Regions from separate parts of the Paenibacillus sp. NPDC055715 genome, predicted to be linked through region 1. Evidence: riboswitches for the same ligand, from Rfam matches in the RefSeq annotation. Region 1 holds a riboswitch; each other region holds the start of a gene.
The links. Region 1 has a riboswitch for thiamine pyrophosphate ahead of ACWGOO_RS11010 (thiamine phosphate synthase). Riboswitches for the same ligand answer to the same signal wherever they lie in the genome.
Positions count from the first base shown of each region.

Region 2: linked by a shared signal. The riboswitch ahead of ACWGOO_RS20545 (ABC transporter substrate-binding protein) and the one ahead of ACWGOO_RS11010 (thiamine phosphate synthase) in region 1 are both predicted to bind thiamine pyrophosphate.
Region 3: linked by a shared signal. The riboswitch ahead of thiC (phosphomethylpyrimidine synthase ThiC) and the one ahead of ACWGOO_RS11010 (thiamine phosphate synthase) in region 1 are both predicted to bind thiamine pyrophosphate.

Region 1 is NZ_JBSHGA010000005.1:174,380-177,660, reverse strand. It holds gene thiS (sulfur carrier protein ThiS) at 1-38, opposite strand, end outside; gene thiO (glycine oxidase ThiO) at 35-1,183, opposite strand; gene ACWGOO_RS11010 (thiamine phosphate synthase) at 1,249-1,863, opposite strand; TPP riboswitch at 2,145-2,253, opposite strand; gene abc-f (ribosomal protection-like ABC-F family protein) at 2,342-3,281, opposite strand, start outside.
Region 2 is NZ_JBSHGA010000019.1:2,695-5,975, reverse strand. It holds gene ACWGOO_RS20555 (ABC transporter permease) at 1-251, opposite strand, end outside; gene ACWGOO_RS20550 (MTH1187 family thiamine-binding protein) at 248-541, opposite strand; gene ACWGOO_RS20545 (ABC transporter substrate-binding protein) at 901-1,947, opposite strand; TPP riboswitch at 2,143-2,252, opposite strand; gene ACWGOO_RS20540 (pyridoxamine 5'-phosphate oxidase family protein) at 2,455-2,889, shown strand; gene ACWGOO_RS20535 (bifunctional 2',3'-cyclic-nucleotide 2'-phosphodiesterase/3'-nucleotidase) at 3,110-3,281, shown strand, end outside.
Region 3 is NZ_JBSHGA010000007.1:28,350-31,630, forward strand. It holds gene ACWGOO_RS13255 (hypothetical protein) at 1-22, shown strand, start outside; gene thiC (phosphomethylpyrimidine synthase ThiC) at 215-2,002, opposite strand; TPP riboswitch at 2,185-2,297, opposite strand; gene ACWGOO_RS13265 (IclR family transcriptional regulator) at 2,552-3,281, opposite strand, start outside.

The DNA of each region.
Region 1 (3,281 bases):
GAAAAGGTCATGTTCTGACCGTTAATCGTCAGCTTCATTTGCTCGCCACCTTTATACGTTCAGGAGAAAAACTGCTTATTCCAAGCTCAGTCACATCAGCCCCTTTTAACAGCGCTGCAATCGCACGCCCGGTAGCTTCGCTCAGCAACACACCGTTCCGGTAGTGTCCGACCGCAGTATATACTCCTTCCACGCCGGGAACAGATCCAATACAAGGGCGCCCCGCCGCTGCCTGCGGACGCAAGCCCGCCCAAGTGCGTATAAAAGAAGCTTCACGGACGCGAGGCAGCCAGGCAGAAGCACGGGCCAGCAGCCCCTCCAGGCTTCCAATAGTGACCTCTTTGTCATACTGATGTGGCAGACTCGTCGCCCCAATCCAAAGCTCGTTATTCCGCTTGGGCACCAGGTAAATATCATCGGCGTACATGGTATATTCCAATGGATGATCCTTCAAGGAGACTGCAACAGCCTCACCCTTGACCGGATTAAGCGGATATTTAAAACCAACCTGCTCCAGCAGTCTCATACTATCCAATCCGCCAGCAATAATGACCTGTTCGCAGGAAAAAAAACCACTGTCTGTTTGTACGCCACAAACTCGCCCATTCTGTACTACGAGTTGCTCCGCCTGTGTACCAGAGCATATTGTTGCTCCCAGTACGACAGCTGCCCTCGTATAAGCACGACAAAGCTGGACAGGAGAAATCTGTGTCTCCTTTGATCGGTATATAGCCCCGATCACTTGACCATCCAAACCTGGAATTCGGCGGGCCAATTCTCTGGCATCCCACCACACAGGATGATCACCCTCTCGCGCAATAGCCGCATTCCAGCGTTTTTGCCCCTCTGCTTCCGAACGGAAGGGAGTCACAAATCCTTCTGTCCGGAATTCCATCGCAACACCGGACAAACGCTCCAGATCACGAACCAGTTCGGGAAATGCATCCCGGCTTGTGCGAGCGAACTGTGCCAACTCCGGGTCGGTGAATTCTTCAATCTCTGCTGCCAGCATCCCAACCGCAGCCCCTGAGGCTCCCTCGCCCGGAATGAATCGTTCCACCAATATCGTACTGCGACCCTCCTTGGCCACATGATAAGCAATGGAGCTACCGATGACACCTCCACCAATCACCAAGCATTCAGCGTGTCCAATAGCTTGTGCCTCTGTTTTTATCTCTGGCATATGTTCAAATCTCTCCTCTCCACTAACGATTCTGCTTGCAGCGATCTCCTACTTCCGTTTCACTACTACAGGCTGTGAACTACCCGATCCACCATTTGCCTGTACGCCCTTGCAGCCGCAACGGGGGACTCAGCCTCCCAGATGCCGGACATTACGGCAACTCCGCTTGCACCGGCAGTATACAGCTCCTGAATATGGCGTGGTTGTATGCCGCCTAGAGCAATCACAGGGATGCTCAACAACCTGCTTATGCGCTCAAGCTGTGCTATACCTCGTGGAGTAATACCAGGCTTGCAGTGAGTCTCATACACATGACCATAGAGTACATAATCCGCTCCTGCCCGTTCGGCAGCCTGTGCTTCCTCCAAAGAATGCACCGACACCCCGCAGCGCGTACCCTCTGGAAGTAAACTTTTGACATCCCCAGCAGGTAATCCGTTAGCTGGTAGCTGGATAGCCCCAACGGAGGTAAGCAAAGCAACATCCATTCGGTCATTTACTGCAATTTGCTGTAAAGGAACTCCCAGATTCGCCATACTGCGGGTCAATGCAAGGAGTTCAGATGCGCCCTTCTGCTTCAAGCGCACGTGTACATAATGAACATACGGATGAATAGCAGCAGCCACTTGGGCAGTATGTGCATGTGCATCGGAATCGCCTTCCATCGTAATTACGTGCAATTCGATTTCACTCTCACCTCACAATGGACTAAATGGTTGTAAGCTGACCCTGTATCTTTACAGTCTCATATCGTGCTATACGGTATGGACTAGCCACGTTTACCAGCAAAAAAATGAAGGGGTACGAGATATGAATACGAACATATGAACACGAACGAAAACGCAAAAAAACCACTTCCCAAGGGAAGTGGTTTAACGTACGTCCAATAACCGAACGGATCATTATATCCGTATACGTATATCGTCCCACGTACAAACAAAGTAATAATTTCGCAACCTCGTTTGTACGACGCTCACTTCCCTACGCTGGCATAACCCAGATCAGGTGCAAAGGGTCCGAAATCCGTTTATTCCGTCTCAGCCGCATTGGCGGCTCCCCTAGTGTAACTATTTTATTGTATCAGCTAAAGATAGCATAGCATATTTTCCTAATCCTGCAAACCCCGATTCTTGTGAATCTTGGTACAGAACTGGATATTTAGTTGACTTTACTTGACCATTCTTCCACATTCCACGTTTTGGTTACCCAATCCTCATAAAAGTCCGGTTCGTGAGATACGAGCAGTACCGTTCCTTTGTATTCCTTCAAGGCACGTTTCAGCTCATCCTTCGCTTTGATATCCAAGTGATTGGTAGGCTCATCGAACAACACCCAGTTGCTTTCCCGCATTAGTAGTTTGCATAAGCGGACTTTGGCCTGCTCACCACCACTGAGGGCGGATAGCGGACGGGTGATATGCTCATTTTTCAAACCGCAACGCGCCAAATGCGCTCTTACTTCATGCTGGTTCAAGTGCGAGAATTCATTCCACACATCCTCAATCGGTGTAACTTTCTCTGCTCGTACTTCTTGCTCAAAATAAGCTGGCTGCAAGAAATCCCCTTGATAAGTCTTGCCGCTGATCGGCGGAATTTTTCCCAGAATGGTTTTGAGCAATGTCGATTTACCAACACCATTGTAGCCCACAATCGCAATTTTATCGCCACGTTCAATCGTCATGGACATTTTAGGCAACAGAGCATGAGTGTAGCCAATTTCAAAATCAATACCCTCAAATACCGTTTTCCCACTCGCACGTGCTTCTTTAAATTGGAATGTTGGCTTAGCCGCTTCTTCCGGTTTATCAATGCGCTCGATTCGATCAAGTTGCTTCTCACGGCTCTTCGCCCGACCTGACGTAGAGGCGCGCGCCTTATTACGTTGAATGAAATCTTCCTGTTTCTTAATAAAATCCTGCTGCTTCTCATAAGCTTCAATATGCTGGTTTTTGTTCAGGTCCGCCATTTCAAGGAACTTTTCATAGTTGGCTGAATAACGGGTCATTTTGGCAAATTCAAGATGATAGATAACATTCACAACCTGATTCATAAACTCAGTATCATGAGAAATAAGAATAAACGCATATGGATAATCCTTC
Region 2 (3,281 bases), on a different contig from region 1:
ATCAATAGCCCTGTCACTGTGCCGATAGCAAATCCCGCCAGCGTTAAGCGAATGGTAGCCCAAGTGTGCGCGCTGAGCAGTGCTGACTGGGCCATGCCCTCCTGCACGATCAGGGACGGAGCAGGCAGTATCCATGATTCAATATGCCAATAGGAAACCGCTCCCTGCCAGGCCGCTAAAAAGAAGAGGACCGCCACAAGGGGCGGCCATACGCTTCTCCACCAGGATGCGCTTTTGCCTTTCGGGTTCATGGGCGATATTTCTCGGTCAGCTTATCCATGCTGATGCCCTGCGGGTTATGTGCGATTTTGATCTGTGAAATGACACTTGGACTGCCTGCTTCTGTCAGTGCCTCGTGCATGTCCTTAACCACTTTCAGCAGCTCATCCAGCTCACCTTCCATGGTTGTGTCCAAGGGGTTCACCTGATGTTTGACACCAGAGCGCTGAATAACTTCAATCGCCTTATCTACATATGCATAAGAGTCCTCGTTATTTGGGGTTTTAGGAATCACTTGAATACTGAGCAGTGTGTTAGCCATGTGAATTCACCTGTCCTTCATGTGGAGTGTTTTTGGGAAAATATGGTGGTTTAAGGTGGTTGAGAGACCACTCCGCGTTTCATTTGATCTTACGATCGCTGTTGCTGTGGGATTCTTTGGATAAATTTAAAAGGTAAGAATCCCACAGCAAAGGCGAGCGCTACGCTTCTCCAGATTCAAATGAACCGCTGCGCTGCCAACCACCTTAAAAGCACCTTAGTTTTTAAGCTAGGTTGTGTGGCATTTTTATAAAAGCGAAACAAGCATAAGAACGAAGTAGGCGGAATGGTGCTTTACAAGCGAAGCACCATCCGACTGCGTAGTGGCACAAAGGCTACTTTCAAGTTCGATGTACAAGATCAGCGCTTGGGCAGGAAGTTGTTTGTGAAGGCTTTATCGACTTCCAAGGGTTTGCTGAGTAGCTTGCGCTCGTACATCCAGTTGGAGTAGTTTTGCCATACTTCCGCTTTTTGCACGCCCCATTGGGTAGCATCGTCCTGATAACGCGGGCTTAGCCATTTTTGGCTGGCGAGTACCAGCTTTTTGTCCAGCTCCGGCACAGCTTTGATCAAGATATTTGCGGCTTCTTCCGGGTGAGCGATGGTATATTCATAGCCTTGGGCGGTCGCGTCCATGAAGGCCTTGACCAGCTCGGGATTATTTTTAATCGTCTGTTCGTTGCTCACAATCACAGGTGTATAGTAATCCAGGCTTTTGGAATAATCTTTTACATACAGCATATCCAGTGGTTCACCCCGTAATTGGGCTTCAATCCCGGTCCATGCGTAGAAAATCCAGGCAAAGTCGATATCCCGCTTCACGGCTGTAAAATAATCGGCATTACCCATGTTGATGATCTTCACCTTGCTTACATCGCCTTTGTTTGCGTCCATGATGGATTTCATGACCGCTTCTTCTACGGGCGAACCCCAGCCCCCGTAGGTTTTGCCTTCAAAATCCTTCGGGTTCTTAATCCCGCGATCCACCGGGGCTGCGAAGCCAGATGTATTATGCTGAATGACCGCAGCGATGGATACGAGTGGTACCCCTTGCGTACGGGCCTGTGTGACGCCTTCCTGATAACTGATACCAAAAGGTACAGCATTGGAAGCAACCATTTGATCGGCTCCGCCTGAGCCGGGTTGAACGATCTGGACATTCAAGCCTGCTTTTTCGTAAAATCCTTTGTCCTTGGCGACATAGAGTCCCGTATGATTTGTATTTGGCGTCCAGTCGAGCACGACTTTAACGTCCTTGAGTCCCTTGGTCGGGGGAGACGTTTGGGTGTTGGCGGCAGGAGCCGCGCCTTGCGGTGCAGAGGGGGAGCTTCCGCCGCAGGCGGTCAGAGTCAGGGCCATTAGCCACAGACTGATCAGCCCAAGGCTTAACATTTTCATGCGTTTCATCGTTGTGTTCTCTCCTTTTATTACCCGTAATCCGTCGGATCAGACAGCTTATCTTTCCCATTTCACAAAAATAACTTCTGCCGGACGCTATCTGTTCCAACAACATCATCTTTCACAAAAAAAAGCGCCCCGATGTTCCGGGACGCTTGCGCTTGTATATACCAAAGTAGGGGATGGGCCTGGTCAAAGAAAGGGCGCATCTTGCTTAAGCATTCCTACGCTGGCATTACCCAGATCAGGTTGTAAGGGTCAGTGTCTTGGGACACACTCTCAGCCGGCCGATTCCAGCACCCCTGGCATTGTATAGTCGAATGGGTTATTCATTCGGGTTGACTACGACGATTATATGCTTAGAAGGCGGGTCTGTCCAGCATGGGGGAAGAAGTGACGGTTCATTTGCCAAACGACAGGGTACACTTTTAATGTGAGCTTTGGTCTGGAAATGACCATGATCTTGCGGAAACCAATTCACAGGAATTCTAATTTGCAAAAAGGAGTTGTTGTACCGTGGGTAAAACGGAAACATTGGATCGCAGCCAACTGGAACAAGCCATTGTAAAGGCTTTGGATAACAACAAATTCTGCTCGTTGGGTACGGTGGAAGGCAGCAAGCCGAAGGTGCGCTATATGGCTCTTTTTAACGAAGGGCTGAACATTCATCTGGCGACAGATCGCAAAACACATAAGGTAGAAGAGCTGAAGGACAATCCAAACGCTTATCTGCTGCTGGGCTATGAGGTTGGCGGTACGAAGGAAGTTGTAGAGGTCGAGGCTACAGTCCGGGTAACGGCTAATGAGGGATTACGCAAACAGGTGTGGAACGACTCCCTAAAAGAATGGTTTTCCGGCCCGGATGATCCCGATTATGTCATTCTGGATGTAAACCCGACTCGCATTGAGTATGTGGGTAAGCAAACTGGACGTCAGGTGTGGGAGAAATAGAAACGGATAGAATAGGAGGAAACCAGCAATTCTCCGAGTTATTTGGGAGGTTTGCTGGTTTTTATATTCTCGGAAATTTATTATTTCTTCATAAATAAGTGGAGTAAATGACTACTTTTTTTCCTGGTGTTGGATTAAAATAGGAAAGGTGGGTTCAAAGCTTACATATATGTGCAAAAGTATGTGTATAACGCCTACACCTTATGAGGAGGGATATATTTTGTTATTTCATAAAAAATGGTTTAAAGGCTTTACAGCAGCAGCCGTAGCCAGTAGCATGCTGGTATTTACAGCCGCTCCGTCCTGGGCTGCCAATGATTCTCGGGAGAGCTCTACAGTGAATTTGCGCATCATGGAAACAACGGATATTCACACCACGTTGATGAACTACG
Region 3 (3,281 bases), on a different contig from region 1:
TGAGAAAATGGGTAAAAAATAAAGTAGCCGTTGATCCGGTTGCATGATTTCGCTTTACATAAGCTAAAAAGCCGTGGCTTCCTACATCATCTGTAGAGAACCACGGCTTTTGTATTCATACGTCTATAAGTTCATACCTTCATGGATATAGAGCCTCTGACGAGCTTGCCAGTGCTCTCCATTTGGCTTCCCGGTTGATTGACTCGCTACCTATTTACTGCCCGGCATCCCGATACTGCTCTGCCTTCTCACGCATCCCGGCGGATACCGCTTCTTCGGTATTCAGCCCCTTGTCCGCGGCATAGGCGCGAATGTCCTGCGTGATACGCATACTACAAAACTTGGGACCGCACATCGAGCAAAAATGAGCTTCCTTGGCGCCCTCTGCCGGCAGCGTCTCATCATGGTAGGACAAGGCCCGCTCAGGGTCGAGCGAAAGATTGAACTGATCGCGCCAGCGAAATTCAAAGCGTGCCTTGGACAAAGCATCATCCCGTTGTTGCGCCCGTGGATGGCCCTTCGCCAGATCGGCAGCATGTGCCGCAATTTTGTACGTAATGACACCCTCGCGGACATCATCCTTGTTCGGCAGGCCCAAATGCTCCTTCGGCGTAACATAGCATAGCATGGACGTCCCGAACCAACCGATCATCGCCGCCCCGATAGCCGAGGTAATATGGTCGTAGCCAGGTGCAATATCCGTCGTGAGCGGTCCCAGTGTATAAAAGGGAGCTTCCTTGCAAATCTCCATTTGCAGGTCCACATTCTCCTTGATTTTGTGCATCGGGACATGTCCCGGCCCTTCAATCATAACCTGAACATCATGTTTCCAGGCAATTTGCGTTAACTCGCCCAACGTAACCAGCTCAGCAAACTGTGCTTCATCATTCGCATCGTAGATACTGCCCGGACGCAGACCGTCCCCGAGGGAAAAGGCCACATCGTAGGCTTTCATAATTTCGCATATTTCTTCAAAATGCGTGTACAAAAAGTTCTCCTGATGGTGCGCAAGGCACCAAGCCGCCATGATCGACCCGCCACGGGACACAATTCCTGTCATTCTGCTTGCCGTCATTGGAATATACCGCAGCAGCACGCCCGCATGAATTGTAAAATAGTCCACGCCCTGCTCGGCCTGCTCAATCAGTGTGTCACGATACAGCTCCCACGTTAGCGCCTCAGCTTCGCCGTTCACCTTTTCAAGCGCCTGATACAGCGGTACAGTCCCAATCGGCACAGGGGAGTTACGGATGATCCATTCACGCGTCGTATGGATGTTACGGCCTGTGGACAGGTCCATGACCGTATCCGAGCCCCAGCGTACAGCCCAGGTCATTTTCTCCACTTCCTCCTCGATGGAGGACGTAACCGCAGAATTACCAATGTTCGCATTAATCTTCACGTGAAAATGACGACCAATCACCATCGGCTCACTTTCCGGGTGATTGATATTCGAAGGCAAAATGGCTCGTCCTGCCGCCAACTCCTGCCGCACAAACTCAGGCTCCACCCCTTCGCGGATAGCCGCAAATTCCATTTCGGGCGTAATGATCCCTTGCCGCGCATAATGCATTTGCGTCACGCTGCGCCCTTCCTGCGCACGGAGCGGACGGTTGGTGACGCCAGGGAATTCCGCCGCCTCCCGTTTGGAGCCGGGCTTCAAACCGTTATCCTCCGGCTTGACGGAGCGCCCCTCGTAAGCCTCCACATCGCCCCGTTCCAGTGCCCAAGCTCGCCGGAATGGAGGCAAGCCCTTACGGATATCGACCTGATAGGCTTCGTCGGTCATGGGACCGCTCGTATCGTACACACGTAACGGCTCATGATGCTCCGTGCCCTGCGGCGTATGTGTGGGATGCAGGGCGATTTCACGCTCCGGTACGGCAATGTCCGGCCGCGAGCCTTGAATATATACCTTGCGGCTCCCCGGAAAGGGCTTCCCCCCTCCTGACTGTTCATCCACTGCGTTCCCTACTGTTTCTTCTGTTTCTGTCGGTTTCATTGTCCATTCCTCCCGTTTCGATGAAATAACACACCGATCCGGAACCATCCCCAGGCTGGCTATCTATGCAAAAAAGCCGGTTCCCCAGGGAACCGGCTAATCTAACGAAACAGCTATCCAGACAGCTACACACGCGGAAACATACTCCGATGCATTGCCGTAGACAGCGGCTGCGTATACATTTCAATGGCCGATTACTTCCCTACGCTGGTATGATCCAGATCAGGTGCAAAGGGTCCGGAATCCAGTGCGATTCCATCTCAGCCCGGCATTACAGGCTCCCCCAGTAACTGCGATATGAATTTCATCCACACAATCTTGTGATGATCCTACATTCATATCCTGTCGCAGATCTTTCGTTAGATCTGCTAGAGTGGCGGTAATCTTTCGCCCGCCCTACAATTCTGTTCGCATGAGGCGGCTATAACTGACAACACGCCATCCCCATCAGATTACTTCAAATTTACGGCTTTGGCAACCCTTCTCTGGTTCCTTTTTCCAAGATCGCCTTCAAAATTTGCTCTGGTTGCCCATTGCTCTTAATCCTTGTTACGGAAGCATAAGCCCCATTTCCTTTGCCGCCTCGATCAAAACCGGGACAAAATCATGCAGCGTCTCAGGAGCTAGTCGGCTGACCGGGCCGGATACAGACAAGGCCGCAGCGACCTGTCCCTTCCGATTCACGATAGGCGCAGCCACAGCAGCAGCGCCCGACTCCCGCTCCTCATAGCTGGTCGCATAGCCCTTCTCACGAATATCCTGTAATTGAGCCTTATAGACCTCCGGGTCTACCGAGGGCAGCCATTCGTCCCCGCTTAGCAGGGCTTCCAGCTCCTGCGGCGGCATAAAGGCCGCCAGTACCTTGCTGGAGGCTCCTACAGCCAGCGGCATGCGCGCACCCACTGGCGCAACGCGACGGATCGCCTGATTGCTCTGCACGGCCTGAATGCGGGTACGCATGCTACCATCGCGCAAGTATAAGCTGACCGTTTCGCCCAGACGATCACGTAATCCTTCCATCGCTGGCTGTAACAGTATCGCCGGCTCGTCGCTTTGCGACAGATGGGTGGACAGCTCCCATATCCGGATGCCAAGCCGATATTTTTCCGTTGCGGCATTCCGAACGACAAATCCCCGATCCTCCAACGTGGTCAGCAGCCGATGGACGGTACTTTTATGCAAACCAATTTTGGAAGCAATCTCTGTCAGGCCCAGATCGGAATCTCCGGTAAAACACATCAATATATCAAGCGCACGCTCCACGGCGCGAACGGTTAAT